DNA from 2 places in the Stappia sp. ABD4_338 genome. Region 1 is predicted to be linked to the other one. Evidence: riboswitches for the same ligand, from Rfam matches in the RefSeq annotation. Region 1 holds a riboswitch; the other holds the start of a gene.
The links. Region 1 has a riboswitch for cobalamin ahead of nrdH (glutaredoxin-like protein NrdH). Riboswitches for the same ligand answer to the same signal wherever they lie in the genome.
Positions count from the first base shown of each region.

Region 2: another riboswitch for cobalamin. It lies ahead of ACYX4S_RS07390 (DUF1636 family protein); the one in region 1 lies ahead of nrdH (glutaredoxin-like protein NrdH).

Region 1 is NZ_CM149982.1:3,748,430-3,755,869, reverse strand. Features, by position in the region: gene ACYX4S_RS16870 (metal-dependent hydrolase family protein) at 1-1,450, opposite strand, end outside; gene ACYX4S_RS16865 (helix-turn-helix domain-containing protein) at 1,605-2,033, opposite strand; gene ACYX4S_RS16860 (MFS transporter) at 2,103-3,509, shown strand; cobalamin riboswitch at 3,600-3,791, shown strand; gene nrdH (glutaredoxin-like protein NrdH) at 3,896-4,117, shown strand; gene nrdI (class Ib ribonucleoside-diphosphate reductase assembly flavoprotein NrdI) at 4,126-4,542, shown strand; gene nrdE (class 1b ribonucleoside-diphosphate reductase subunit alpha) at 4,539-6,692, shown strand; gene nrdF (class 1b ribonucleoside-diphosphate reductase subunit beta) at 6,709-7,440, shown strand, end outside.
Region 2 is NZ_CM149982.1:1,603,417-1,610,856, forward strand. Features, by position in the region: gene ACYX4S_RS07370 (Lrp/AsnC family transcriptional regulator) at 1-147, shown strand, start outside; gene ACYX4S_RS07375 (FecCD family ABC transporter permease) at 166-1,152, opposite strand; gene ACYX4S_RS07380 (ABC transporter substrate-binding protein) at 1,156-2,103, opposite strand; gene ACYX4S_RS07385 (ABC transporter ATP-binding protein) at 2,141-2,962, opposite strand; gene ACYX4S_RS07390 (DUF1636 family protein) at 2,959-3,441, opposite strand; cobalamin riboswitch at 3,565-3,776, opposite strand; gene ACYX4S_RS07395 (GTP-binding protein) at 3,825-5,039, opposite strand; gene ACYX4S_RS07400 (zinc ABC transporter substrate-binding protein) at 5,241-6,308, opposite strand; gene ACYX4S_RS07405 (ATP-binding cassette domain-containing protein) at 6,577-7,440, shown strand, end outside.

The DNA.
Region 1 (7,440 bases):
CCAGCGTGTTCTTGTGGATCCGTCCGTCCTTGACGATAAGCTTCATGTGCGTTTCCGGATCCGCGATCAGGTCGATGGTTTCAAGCGGGTTTCCGTCGAGGACGACGATGTCCGCCAGTGCGCCGGCCTCGATGACGCCAAGCGGCCCCTCATAGGGGCTGCGCGGGCCGGACAGGCCAAGAAGCTCCGCGTTGCCGCCGGTCAGAAGTCGCAGGACCCTGGCATTGTCGTACCAGCGCGCGAACTTGGCGAGCTGCCGTCCCTGGGTGGCGGTCGCCCTGGGATTGAACAGGATGTCCGTTCCAAGCGCCAGATTGACCTTGTGCTTTTCGGCCAGTTCGAGAGCCCTGACCGTGCCTTGCGCGATCAGCTTCTGCTGCTCGATCTGCGTCGGGTTCGTGTAGACGTTGGCGTCCTCATCGGCGAGGAACGGCTGGATCGACCACCATGCGCCCGCATCCGCCATCATGCGCACGGTCTCCTCGTCGGCGAGCTGTCCGTGTTCGATGGACCGCACGCCGCATTTCAGGGCGCGCTGTATGCCCTGCGATGTGTAGACGTGGGCGCAGACATAGGTATGCCAGTCCCGGGCAGCCTCCACCGCCGCACGCGTTTCCTCTTCCGAAAACTGGAGGCTGTCGACAGGGTCATGACTGGAGGCGACGCCGCCGCCCGACATGATCTTGATCTGGCTCGCGCCCAGCATGAGCTGCTCCCGCACCCGGCGGCGCACTTCCGGCACGCCGTCCGCGATTGCCGAGATGCCTGCCTCCTCCGCGTGGCTCAGGTTGGTCTGCGGCGAGCGGGGCACTTCGTAGCGCTGGCGGAAGTCGCCATGCCCGGAGGTCTGCGACACCATGGCGCCGGAGGGGTAGATACGGGGGCCGGGAGTGCGTGCCTCGTCGATGGCGCGCTTGAGCGAGAAGGCGGGGCCACCCACGTCACGCACGGTCGTGAACCCGCGCAGCACGGTACGCTCGGCTTCCTGTGCCGCCACGAGGTGCACATAGGGAACGTCGGCGGTCAGCGCCGCGACTTGCGAAATGCCGGCAAGAAGCGCGTGCCAGTGCGCGTCGATCAGGCCCGGCATCAAAGTGCCGCCCTTGCAATCGATGATAGCGGCATCGCTGACGGCCTCCCCGGCGCGGGGCAGCGCGACGATCCGGTTGGCCTCCAGCAGCACGTCCCGGCCTTCGATCAGCTTCGGCGAATGCCCGTCGAAGATCCTGACGTTGCGCAGCAGAAGCCTGTCAGCGGCCGGCTGCGCGAAAAGCGGCGAGGTGCCGGCGAGAACGGGAGCGGCGAGGGTGGCCGCGATCCCGCGCAACACCGAGCGCCGCGACATGCCCGCCTCGACGCGTGCGAGGGCCTGCATGGCCTGGGGTGTGTGACAGGCGCAGCCGAACCCGTGCGCCAGACCCTGATATTTCTTTCCAAGGCGAAAGACCATGATGCGCGCACTCCGCTCGGTGATCGACCGGATGGTCCTGCCAGGACAATCCGCTCCGACGAATCCCTTTGCGCACAGGGTATTGGCCCAATCCTTGAGTGACCAGACCTAACTCGCTTTCTGGTTGATGCGCGTGCGGGACAGGTGGGCGGGGTCAGTCGGCCCTTCCGCGAAGCCCGCCGGTTGCCGGTGTGTTGCGGGAGGCGAACTGCATCAGCCGGCGGAACTTGGGGCACTCCAGGTGATCGTCCTTGGGACAGTCGGCGACGTGACGCAGGGCGTCGCGCAGGCGGGTCAGGCCCCGGATCTGTTCGTCGAGCGCATCGGCGCGCAGATGCAGTTCGGCGCGCGGAACCCTGGGTGACCCGTCTCCGGCGAACATCGCCTTGATGTCGGCAAGCGAGAAGCCGGCGAGCTTGCCGAGAGAGATCAGGGCGAGCTGGGTCACGGCAGGCGCGTCGAACTGGCGTCGCAGGCCGTGCCGCGCCACCGAGCGGATGAGACCGATTTCCTCGTAGTAGCGCAGCGTCGAGGCGGGCAGGCCGCTGAGTTGTGACAGTGCGCCGATGTCGATGAGTTTCATGCTTGACCTCAAGTCGACTTGAAGTGGCAGATGTAGCGCCACTTCACTTCGATCACAAGGGTGGCACTCATGAGCGACACGACATCGGACCGGCCTTCCGTCCCCGTTCTTGCGGCACTTGCCGCGGCGACGCTCACCGCGTCGATGGGCATCAGCATCGCATCGGTTCTTCTTCCCGCGCTCACGCGCGGCTTCTCGGCCACGATCACCGGCGTTCAGTGGGTCGTGCTGGCCTATCTGCTGGCGGTGACGGTCACCATCGTGAGCGCGGGGCGGCTGGGGGACCTCTTCGGCCATCGCCGGGTCCTGATCGCCGGTCTTCTGGCGTTCATCGCGGCATCGGGCGTGTGCGCCATGGCTCCGAGCCTCGAGGTGCTCGTCGCGGGCCGTGCCGTGCAGGGTGCTGGCGGCGCCATCCTCATCGCCCTTCCCATGTCGATCGCGCGCGACCGGGTCGCGACGGAGCGGCTCGGCATGGCGATGGGCGTGCTCGGTACGATGTCGGCGACAGGAACGGCGCTGGGCCCCTCGCTCGGCGGAGCGATGCTCGCCTGGGCAGACTGGCGGGCGGCCTTCTGGCTTCTTGCCGGTTTCGCGCTTTTTACCCTTGTGTTGGCCGTTGCCTTCCTTGGGCGCGGCGCATCGCGCCGGCGCGCCTCGGCGCGCGATCTGGATGCTCCGGGAACCGTGCTGCTCGTCATTGCGCTGGCCGCCTATGCGCTTGCGGCCGAAGGCGGGGCGCCGGAGGTGCCGTTCGGCACGGGCACGCTCGTCGTGGGGGCCATGGTCGCCTTCGTCCTGTTCGTGCTGGTCGAGAGCCGCTCCGCCGCGCCGCTGGTGCCGATGCGGCTTCTGCGTGACCGCCGCACCGGCGCGGGTTTCGCGATGAACCTCCTGGTGGGAACGGTGATGATGTCCACGCTGGTCGTCGCGCCCTTCTATCTGGCGTTCTCGCTCGGACTGGACGAGGCGATGATCGGCCTTGTCATGTCCGTGGGGCCGGTCGTCGCCGCGCTTTCCGGCATTCCGGCGGGGCGTCTGACCGACCGGCTGGGCAGTGCGCGCGTCATGGTTCTCGGGCTGGTGCAGGCCATGGCCGGCCTGCTCTGCCTGGCGTTCCTGCCGAGGGTCTTCGGCGTACCGGGCTACATCGTCGCGCTGATCGTGCTGACCCCGGCCTTTCAGCTTTTCCTTGCGGCCAACAACACCGCCGTGCTCCTGGACGCCCCTGTCGAGCAGCGCGGACGTCTTTCCGGCCTGCTGGGCGTGTCGCGGAACCTCGGGTTGATGACCGGCGCCTCGGCCATGCCGGGCGTGTTCGTCGCGGTGCTGGGAACGGGAAACGCGGCCGAAGCCTCCACGGCGGAGGTGGCCCACGCCTTTTCCATGACCTTCGCCCTGGCCGCCGGACTGGCGCTGGTCACGCTTGCACTGGCTCTCTTCAGCCATGCGGGGCGGCTCTCCCGTGCCTCTTGAGAGCGTGCGGGGCGGTCCCGCTCCGGTCGGGCGACATGCGGGAGGCTGTTGAGAAGTCCACTACATGTTGACACCAGGGCGGTGCGGGTGCCTACATCGTGTTGTCTTGGTGTCCGCGATTCGTCGCGGCTGAAAAGGGAAGCCGGTGGGAAACCGGCACTGCCCCCGCAACTGTGAGCGGCAAGCCAAGGTCCGATGAGCCACTGGCGCGCAAGCGCCGGGAAGGTGGACCGAGGTGCTCGAGCCGCAAGTCAGGAGACCTGCCAGGACCTTGAGAGCGAACCCGGTCGGTGGGCCCGGAGGCGTCGTACGGTCGCGGTGTGTCCGCGCGCGTTCGCGTCCCCTTGTGCATCGGCCACGTCTTGGCAGAGATCCGGGGACACCTGATGAGCATCACCGTCTATTCCAAACCCGCCTGTGTTCAGTGCACCGCCACGACCCGCGCGCTTGCCGCGAAGGGGCTTTCCTACGAACTCGTCGACCTGACGCTCGACGAGGCGGCCATGGAGCGCGTGACCGGGCTCGGCTACCGCCAGGTGCCGGTCGTGATGGCCGGTGACGACCACTGGGCGGGCTTTCGTCCCGACAAGATCGCCGCGCTGCGCTGAGGCGGGACATGGGCGGGCTGGTCTTCTTTTCCTCGCGCTCCGGCAACACGGCGCGTTTCGTGGAAAGGCTCGGGATCGACGCGGAGCGGATCCCGATTGCCTCGTCCGCCCCCGTGCCCGCGCCGGCGCGGCCCTTCGTGCTGGTCACGCCCACCTTTGCCGATGGCACGGGGCGCGGTGCAGTGCCCAGGCAGGTGATCCGCTTCCTCAACAACCCCGACACGCGCGGCAGGCTTCGTGGCGTCATCGCCTCGGGCAACCGCAACTTCGGAGCGCTCTTCGCCCTGGCCGGTGACGTGATCGCGGAGAAATGCGGCGTGCCGCTGCTCTACCGCTTCGAGCTTGCCGGAACGACGAGCGATATCGCACGTGTCAGTGAAGGACTGGACAGGTTTTGGAAAACGCAACTCTCGAGCGCGACGTGAGCGAAGCGCCTCCGGCGCAGGCCGTTCCCACGGAATGGCAGGGGCTGGACTATCACGCCCTCAACGCCATGCTGAACCTCTATGACGATGCCGGGCGGATCCGTTTCGATGCCGACCGCATGGCCGCGCGCCAGTATTTTCTCCAGCACGTGAACCAGAACACGGTCTTCTTCCATTCGCTGGAGGAAAAGCTGCGGTACCTGGTGGAGGAGGGCTACTACGAGGCCGCCGTGCTTGATCTGTACGACCGGGCCTTCATCCTGGGGCTGTGGGAGGCGGCCTACAAGGTGAAATTCCGTTTCCCCACCTTCCTCGGCGCCTTCAAGTACTACACCAGCTACACCCTCAAGACGCGTGACGGGAAGCGCTACCTGGAGCGCTTCGAGGACCGGGTCGTCATGGTGGCGCTCACCCTCGCGCGCGGCGACGAGGCATTCGCGTCGCGGCTGATGCACGAGATCCTCGCCGGGCGCTTCCAGCCCGCGACGCCCACCTTCCTCAACGCGGGCAAGGCACAGCGCGGCGAGTTGATCTCCTGTTTCCTGCTGCGCATCGAGGACAACATGGAGTCCATCGGGCGCGCCATCAATTCCGCGCTCCAGCTCAGCAAGCGCGGCGGCGGCGTGGCCCTGATGCTCACCAACATTCGCGAGCACGGCGCGGCGATCAAGGGCATCGAGAACCAGTCCTCCGGCGTCATCCCGGTGATGAAGCTTCTGGAGGACAGCTTCTCCTACGCCAACCAGCTCGGCGCGCGTCAGGGCGCGGGCGCGGTCTACCTGCACGCCCATCATCCCGACATCCTGCGCTTTCTCGACACCAAGCGGGAGAACGCGGACGAGAAGATCCGCATCAAGACGCTCTCGCTCGGCGTCGTCATCCCCGACATTACCTTCGAGCTGGCGAAGAAGAACGAGGACATGTACCTGTTTTCGCCGCACGACGTGGAGCGTGTCTACGGGGTGCCGTTCTCGGAAATTTCCGTCTCCGAGAAGTATCACGAGATGGTCGACAACCCGAGGATCCGCAAGAAGAAGATCAACGCGCGGCAGTTCTTCCAGACACTGGCCGAGATCCAGTTCGAGAGCGGCTATCCCTACATCATGTTCGAGGACACGGTGAACCGCGCCAACCCGGTCGCGGGCCGTATCACCATGTCGAACCTGTGCTCGGAGATCCTGCAGGTGAACGAGGCGTCGAGGTTCAACGACGACCTCTCCTACGCTCACCTGGGCACCGACATCTCGTGCAATCTCGGCTCGCTGAACATCGCCAGGGCCATGGACGGCGGCGATCTCGGCGCCACGGTCGACACGGCGGTACGGGCGCTTAACGCCGTGTCGGAGATGTCGGCGATCGACTCCGTTCCCTCGATCCGGCGCGGCAACGACGAGAGCCATGCCATCGGTCTCGGGCAGATGAACCTGCACGGGTTCCTGGCCCGCGAGCACATCCACTACGGATCGCGCGAGGGGATCGACTTCACCAGCGTCTATTTCGCTGCCGTGCTCTACCACTGCCTGCGGGCCTCGAACGTGCTGGCCCGCGAGCGCGGGCGCAGTTTCGTCGGCTTCGAGCGGTCGAAATACGCCGACGGAACCTTCTTCGACACATATCTGGAGCGGGACTGGCTGCCCGAAACCGACACGGTGAAGGAGCTTTTCGGGCGTTTCGGCATCGAGGTGCCGGTCCGCGAGGACTGGGCGGCCCTGAAGCAGGCGGTGATGGCCGACGGGCTCTACAACCGCAATCTCCAGGCGGTGCCGCCGACCGGGTCGATCAGCTACATCAACAATGCCACGTCCTCGATCCATCCGATCACCTCGAAGATCGAGATCCGCAAGGAAGGCAAGATCGGCCGCGTCTACTATCCCGCGCCCTACATGACGAACGACAATCTCGAGTACTACCGGGATGCCTACGAGATCGGCGCCGAGGCGATCATCGACACCTACGCCGCCGCCACCCGGCATGTGGACCAGGGCCTGTCCCTGACGCTGTTCTTCAAGGACACGGCCACGACGCGAGACATCAACCGGGCCCAGATCCACGCCTGGAAGGCCGGCATCAAGACCATCTACTACATTCGCCTGCGCCAGATGGCCCTCGAGGGGACCGAGGTGCAGGGGTGCGTTTCCTGCTCGCTGTGAGGCTTTGATGAACGACATGTCCGTGTTGCGCCAATCTCCCGTGCGTGATGTGCCGCGCGCCATCAACTGGAACCGGCTGCAGGACGAGAAGGATCTGGAGATCTGGAACCGTCTGACCGTGAATTTCTGGCTGCCGGAAAAGGTGCCGCTGTCGAACGACATCCAGTCGTGGTCGCAGCTCACCGACGAGGAACGCCAGCTCACCATCCGCGTCTTCACCGGCCTGACCCTTCTGGACACGATTCAGAACGCGGTCGGTGCGCCGGCGCTGATGGGCGACGCGGTGACGCCGCACGAGGAGGCGGTGCTCAGCAATGTCGCCTTCATGGAGGCGGTGCACGCGCGCAGCTACTCCTCGATCTTCTCCACCCTGTGTTCCACCCGGGAGGTGGACGAGGCGTTCCGCTGGTCGGAGGAGAATGCCCATCTGCAGCAGAAGTCGCGGCTGATCCTCGACGAGTACGATGCGGGCGCGTCGCCGCTGCGCAGGAAGGTCGCCAGCGTGTTCCTGGAATCCTTCCTCTTCTATTCCGGCTTCTATCTGCCCATGCACTGGTCGAGCCGGGCGCGGCTCACCAATACGGCGGACCTTATCCGGCTCATCATCCGCGACGAGGCCGTGCACGGCTACTACATCGGCTACAAGTTCCAGCGCGCGATGGAGCGCGCGGGCGAGGCGGAACGGCAGGAGATCAAGGACTTCGCCTTCGCGCTTCTGTTCGACCTGTACGGGATCGAGAGCCGTTAC
Region 2 (7,440 bases), 2.1 Mb from region 1:
GTCAAGATCGCCGCGAATGGCACCAAGGGTGTGGAGCAGTTCCTGCGCGAGCACCTCTTTGGCGTCGAGGGGTTACGCAACTCGCGCTCCAGCTTCTCGTTGCGCTGCCTGAAACGGGTCACCTCCTGCGTTCCGGAAGAGGTGTAAACCCGGGGCGCCAGCGGATCAGGACCGGCGGCCGACGAGGGCCAGCACGAAGATGGCTCCCAGCGCCGTGGTGACGATGCCGACGGGCAGTTCCTGGGGGGCGAGCAGGGTGCGTGCGGCGATATCGCTTGCAAGAAGGAGTGCCGCGCCGATGAGCGCGGCGATGGCGATCAGCCCGCCGTGCAGCGGTCCGGTGAGCGCGCGCGCCATGTGCGGCACCATGAGGCCGACAAAGCCGATCACGCCGGTTAGGGACACGAAGGCGGCGGTCGCGAAGGCGCAGACGAGAAAGGTCATCTTGCGCAGCCGCCCCACGTCGATACCGAGCGTGCGGGCGGTGTCCTCCCCGGCCAGAACCGCATCGAGCCGCCGGTGGTTGAGGCCGGCGAAGGCCAGGACGGCGGCAAGGCCGGCCACCGCGACCGGAAGGATTTCCCAGCGGGCGAGCCCGAGGCCGCCAAGCGTCCAGAACAGAACCGAATGGGCGGCGCGCTGGTCGCCGGCGAAGACCAGGTAGTTGGTCAGCGCCATGAACAGGAAGGAGACCGCGAGACCGGCAAGCACGAGCTGGGCCGGTCCCTTGTCGCCGAGCCTTGCCGTGAGCGCCAGCACGACGATGGAGGCGGCCATGCCGCCGGTGAAGGCGGCGGCGGGAAGCGTCCAGATCCCGAGCAGGTCGCCGGTGACCGTGATGACGAACACGGCGCCGGCCGCGGCACCCGACGAGAGCCCGAACAGGAACGGGTCGGCCAGATCGTTTCTCGTGGTGGTCTGGAGCAGGCAGCCGACGATACCGAGCCCGGCGCCCGTCAGCAGCGCAAGCAGGGCGCGCGGCAGGCGCAGGTCGGTGACGATGCGCCCGAGCGGCGTCTCCGCCTGTGGCCCGCCCGCAAGCGCGCCAATCACCGTTTCCAGCGGCAGCGGCGTCGAGCCCACGACAATGGCTGCGATGACGAGAATCGCGACCGCCAGCACGCCGACGGTCGCGAGCAAGACAAGGCGCATGGCTCAGAAGGCGTCCGGATAGAGGGCGCGGGCGATCTTCTCGACGCCGTCGATGTTCGCGGGGCCGGGCGTCAGTTCCTCGTAGCGCAGGGGCAGGGTACGGTTTTCCTGAACCGCCTTGAGGTGCCCGAGAACGGGATGGGCCTGCAGGAAGGCGAACAGCTTGTCGGCGCCGCCGCTGTCCTGGTAGTCGAGCAGAATGATGAAATCGGGGTCGGCGGCGGCGACCGCCTCCCAAGAGGTGGTTCCCCAGCTCGTCTCCATGTCGGCGGTGACGTTTCGTCCGCCGGCGGCCTCGATCATCGCGGTCGGCATGGCGAAGCGGCCCGCCGTGAAGGGTTTGTCCTCGCCGGAATCATACAGGAACACCTTGACGGGCTCGCGTCCGGAGACAGCTTCCTGAACGGCCGCGACACGGGACTTCCAGCCCTCCACCAGAGCGTTGGCCTCGTCCTCGCGCGAGAAGATCTTTCCCAGCCGCTCGACGTCGCCGTAAAGCAGGTCGAGGGATGCGGCGGGGCGCTCCTTGTCGACGTGGATGCAGCTCTCGGTGAGGATCAGCGTCTTGATGCCCTGCCGGCCAAGCGTTTCCGGCGTCACGTCTCCGCCCGGCTTCATCCCGTAGTACCAGCCGCCGAAGAAGAGATCCGCGCCGGAGGCGACAAGGTTCTCCATCGAAGGGTACTTCGGCGCGATTTCCGGCAGGTCACCGCGCTTCTTCTCGAAATCGGGCGTGGTCTTGTACCAGCCGCTGATGCCGCTGACGCCGACCATGTGGTCCTGAAGGCCAAGGGCGAAGGCCATCTCCGAGATGTTGATGTCCTGGGTCACCATGCGCTCGGGCGTGGTCTCGAAGGTGAGCGGCTCGCCGCAATTGTCGACGGTGACGGGAGCGGCCTGTGCCGTCCCCGCGAGAAGAAGGGCGGCGAGAGCGGTCGGGATGCGGAGCATGACGGGTCTTTCGGTCAGAGGCGGAGGGACTTGTGGTTCAGCGCGAGGGGACGGGCCGGTTGATGGGCCGGCTGATGGGGATGTCGAGGGCGCAGAGCAGCCGGTCCTCGAAGGGGTGGGGCAGCCGGTGCATGTCGACCTCGAAGGTCTCGCGTACCCTCGCGCCGGACAGGACCTCTTGCGGGTGGCCGTAGGCGGCTAGGCGTCCGTCGTCGATGAGTGCAACGTGGCTGGCGAAATCCTCGATCAGCGTCAGGTCGTGCAGGACGGCGATGACGGTGATGCCCAGGCGGGCAACGAGGCTGAGCAGATCGCCCCGGGCACGCGGGTCGAGGTGGTTGGTCGGCTCGTCCAGCACCAGAAGCTTCGGTGTCTGGCAGACGGCCCGGGCGATCTTGGCACGTTGGCGCTCGCCGCCGGACAGGCTGCCGATGGTGCGAGGCGCAAGGGAGGAGAGGCCGGCGACGGCGAGCGCTTCGGCGACCGCCGTGCGATGGGCGCGGGCATCCAGCGCGCGCCGGTGCGGCAACCGCCCGAGGGCGACATATTCGGTGACGGACAGGCGTCCGTCGGGCTCCTCGCTTTGGCCGACATAGGCGACGGAGCGGGCCCGTTCCGCGATCGGAATATCGGTCAGGGGGCGCCCGCCGAGCCTGATCTCGCCGGAGCCGGCGGGCATCAGCCCGGCGATCATGCGCACCAGCGTGCTCTTGCCAGCGCCATTGGGCCCCGCGATCGCAAGGATCTCGCCGGCGTGGACGTGGAAGGACACATCCGCGACAAGGGCGTCGCCGCGTGCGGTGGCATAGCCCAGGCCGAGAAGTTCGAGGGTGACCTCCTGTCCGGTCTCGTGGCTCATTCCGCTGCCTCGCGAAGGGCGCCGGCCAGCGGCGGGAGGGGAAGGGGAGCGGGAAGACGTGCCAGTGTCTTGCGCTTCAGTGCCTCGGGGCGTTGAAGCGAGGAGCACCATCCGTCCTCGAGGCCGATGTGCTGGCCCGCGAAGGCGGCGATTGCCGCCACCTCCTCGTCCGTGACGATGTCGCCAAAGAGATATCCCGCCTTGCCGACGGCCTGGACCGCGACCGAGCAGGGGCGCCCGCAACCGGCCATGCAGCCGACGTCGGCAAGGGCGACGCGCTCATCGAGCTCAAGCGCGCACAGGGCCTCGGCCAGACGTCTCGAGACATCCTCGCCGACGCGTTCGCCGTAGTGCGTGGCGCCATCCTCGTCGACGTGCCGGGCGCGACAGGTCTTGCAGACGGTGACGATCGCGCTTGCGGTGCCGGAGCGTGCCGGGTCGTCATGCCCGATGATGGAGGAGGTCAGGTCGCTGGCCATCCTTATCCTGCCGGTCGAGGGAGCGGGGCAGGGGAAGACCGATGGCCGGGGGACGATGCAAGATGGAAAGCCTGCACTGTCCGGATATTGCCATGTCGCCTTCCCGGAACACCCCGTCCGGTAATTGGTGAAACCATGATGGCAGGTCTCCTGGCTCGCGGGTCGCTGCCTCCCCCGCCTTCCCGTCCTGTCCGGACAGTGGCACATGGGGTCGGCTTTCCGCTCACAGTTGCGGGGGCAGCCACGGTCTCGGTCCCTGTTGGGTACGCCTCACCGTGTTCCCTTTTCATGCCCTTGGAGATTCTCCGCAGGCAACCATCACCACGAAAAGTGGCAGATTGGCCGCCCCGCGGCAACCGCTTTCGCCTTGCCTGCCGTCCCGTTCAGTCGGTCCCGGCCTGCCAGGCGGGAAAGGGGTCCGGCAACCCGGTCCAGAGGTCGGGGCGGAAATCGTCGTCGTCGACCAGACAGGAATCCAGGTCGGCGCGAAGTGCTGCCTCGTCCATTGTGTCCAGGCCGATGAAGACGATCTCCTGGCGCCGGTCGCCCCACCGGGAATCGAAGATCGGGCGCATGGCCGACGCCCAGGCGGGGTCTTCCGGCCAGTAGGATTTGGGAACCGCCGACCACCACAGACCGCGTTTTTCCGTGCGCACCTGGGCGCCCGCCTGGCTGATTTCCCCGACGTGGCGCGGGCGGGTCGCAAGCCAGAAGAAGCCCTTGGTGCGCACGACGCCTGGCCAGGAGCGATCGATGAACGCCTTCAATCGCTGCGGCGCGAAGGGGCGCCGGGCGCGATAGACGAAGGAGCGAATGCCGTATTCCTCGGTCTCGGGCACGTGGTCCGCAAAACCGTTGAGCTCCTTGAACCAGAGCGGATGGGACTGGGCACGGTCGAAATCGAAGTGCTTCGCGCCAAGAAGCTCGGGAACCGGAATGTTGCCGAAATCCGTCTCCAGCACGCGCGCGTCGGTGTTGAGCGCGCGCACGATCTTGCGCACCGCCTGCAACTCGCGCGCGTCCGCGAGGCTCACCTTGTTGAGCACGATGGTGTCGGCGAACTCGATCTGCTCGACAAGCAGGTCGACGAGGCTGCGGTCGTCGCCTTCCGCCGCCTCCAGTCCGCGCTCGGCGAGAAAGGCGTTGGAGCCGTAGTTCGCGATCAGGTTCGCCGCATCGACGACCGTGATCATGGAGTTGATTTCCGCCACATCCTCGAGGCTGACATTGTTCTCGTCGCGAAAGGCGAAGGTCGCCGCGACCGGAAGCGGCTCGGAAATTCCGCTTGCCTCGATGAGCAGATGATCGAAGCGTTGCTCCCCGGCAATGCGGAAGACCTCCGTCAGCAGGTCCTCGCGCAGGGTGCAGCAGATGCAGCCGTTGGTCATCTCCACGAGCTGTTCGCGGGTGCGCGAGAGATCCGCGCCGCCATCGCGCACGAGACCGGCGTCGACGTTGACCTCGCTCATGTCGTTCACGATCACCGCGACGCGCAGTCCGTCACGGTTGGAGAGGATCCTGTTCAGGAGCGTCGTCTTTCCGGCGCCGAGAAAGCCGGACAGGACGGTCACGGGAAGCTTTTCGGGAAGGGAAGGCATGTTGGTGTCCTCAAGAGACGGAAGTGGGAGGGCGGTCCTGTGAGCGGACGGCAGGCCCCGTTGTCATCTCTATATTATGAGATAACATAACAAATCTGGCCGAAAGAAAGCCGCGCGGACTCCGCTGCGCGGTTTGGTGGCGGCACGGCGTCGGGGCGACCCTGGCCGGACGGGCGTGCCCGGCCAGGACCGGATGCCGGGTCAGCTCTCGCCGGCGAGGCAGTCCTTCAGCGAGGTGGCCAGATCGTTCATCAGCCCGAAGTACTGGTCGGGGCCGGCGGGCAGGGCGGCGCCGAGCGGATCGAGCGTGCCGGTGCGCGCGTTGGTGCCCTCCGTGACGACGGTGATCAGCTTGGGTTCGAACTGCGGTTCGGCGAAGACGCAGGTCGCCCCCAGCTCGCCGATCTTGGCCTTGATAGCGCTCACGCGCTCGGCTCCGGGGATGACCTCGGGGCTGACGGTGATCGATCCGGCCGCCGCGAGCCCGAAGCGCTTCTCGAAGTACTGGTAGGCATCGTGGAAGACGATGAAGCCCTTGTCCTTCACCGGCGCCAGCATGTCGCGGATTTCTGCGGTCTCGGTGTCGAGGCGCGTGTTCAGCGCTGCAAGGTTCGCCTCGTAGGCGGCCTTGTTGTCCGGGTCGTGCTCGACGAGTTCTTCTGTGATGACACGGGCCATCGCGCGGGCATTCTCCGGGTCGAGCCAGACATGCGGGTCCACCTCGCCGTGGCCGTGCTCATGGCCTGCGTGGGAATCGTGATCGTGCCCGTCGTGATCGTGGTCATGACCCTCGTGGGCGTGCTCCTCATGGTCATGCCCGTGATCGTGATCGCCGTGATCATGATCGTGCGTGGCGTGATCGTCATGATCCGCATGGCCGTGGTGGTCATGATCGTGTGCCTCGAAGGCGCCGCCCTCGCGCGGAGCGAGATGCGTGACACCCTGGGCTTCGCCGAGCGCGATCGCATGCGCCTTCGAGCCGATGGTCTCGATGGGCTTTTCCAGGAAGGGCTCGAGGTCCTCGCCGATCCAGAAGACGATGTCGGCCTGTTCCAGCATCCCGGCCTGCGAGGGCTTGAAGCTCGCGGTGTGGGGCGAGCTCGCGCCTTCCAGGATGAGCTGCGGGCTTCCCACGCCCTGCATGATCGTCGCGACCAGAGAGTGGACCGGCTTGATCGAGGCGACCACATTCGGTGTCTCGGACAGGGCCATCGTGCTTGTCGAGCACAGGAGCAGCGCGGACACGATTGAGCTGCGAAGAAGGGGCATGGCGCAAACTTTCCGTTTTCGGGTCTGGGTCTTTTCAGAGGGCGTCCGAGCCAGGGCCGGACGTCAATTTCGATGACGCGCAGTGCTTCCACGCGTCAACTTTCAGCCTTGATTTGTTATAATATCACGTTGTTGTGTTACTCTATAACGTGTGAGATAAGGGGAGGCAACAGGTTTTGTTTGTCGCCGGTGGACAGTCCCGCTATCCCGTTCGCAGCGCAGGGAACCGGCGAGCCGGGGCGGCTGGCGAGAGCACATGGATGACGAAATGAGCAAGGAGCGTGATCGTGGTGCCGCGCCTGCCGGTGCGGGCGGCAGCGAGCCGCTTGTGGCGCTCGAGCGGGCCGGGGTGTTCGCCGACGGGCGCTGGCTGGTGCGCGGGGTCGACCTGGCCGTGAGGCCGGGGGAAATCGTGACCCTGATCGGCCCCAACGGGTCGGGCAAGTCCACCACCGCGCGGATGGCGCTCGGGCTTTTGAAGCCGACCGAGGGGCGTTCCGAACGTCGCGCCGGCCTGAGGGTCGGTTACGTGCCCCAGAAGGTGACGGTCGACTGGACCCTGCCGCTGGACGTGATGCGCTTCATGCGCCTGACCGGGCCGGTGCCCCGCGACGAGGCGGAGGCGGCGCTTGCCGCGACAGGCGTCTCCCATCTCGCCCGCGCGGAGGTCCGGCTTCTGTCCGGCGGCGAGTTCCAGCGAGTGCTTTTGGCCCGCGCCATCGCGCGAAAGCCGCATCTGCTGGTGCTCGACGAGCCCGTGCAGGGCGTCGATTTCTCCGGCGAGAGCGCGCTTTACGACCTGATCGGACGCATCCGCGACGACCTTGGCTGCGGTATCCTGCTGATCTCCCACGACCTGCATGTGGTCATGGCGGCAACCGATCACGTCATCTGCCTCAACGGACACGTGTGCTGTTCCGGCGCGCCGACGGCGGTTGCCTCGAGCGAGGCGTACCGCCGGCTTTTCGGTGGTCGCGCGAGCCCGGCGCTGGCCGTCTATGAGCATCATCACGATCACACCCATCTGCCCGACGGGCGCGTGCGCCACGCCGATGGGTCGATCACGGAACACTGTCACCCGGAAGACGGCCATCACCACGGGCATGGCGATGAGCCCGGTCACACACATGAC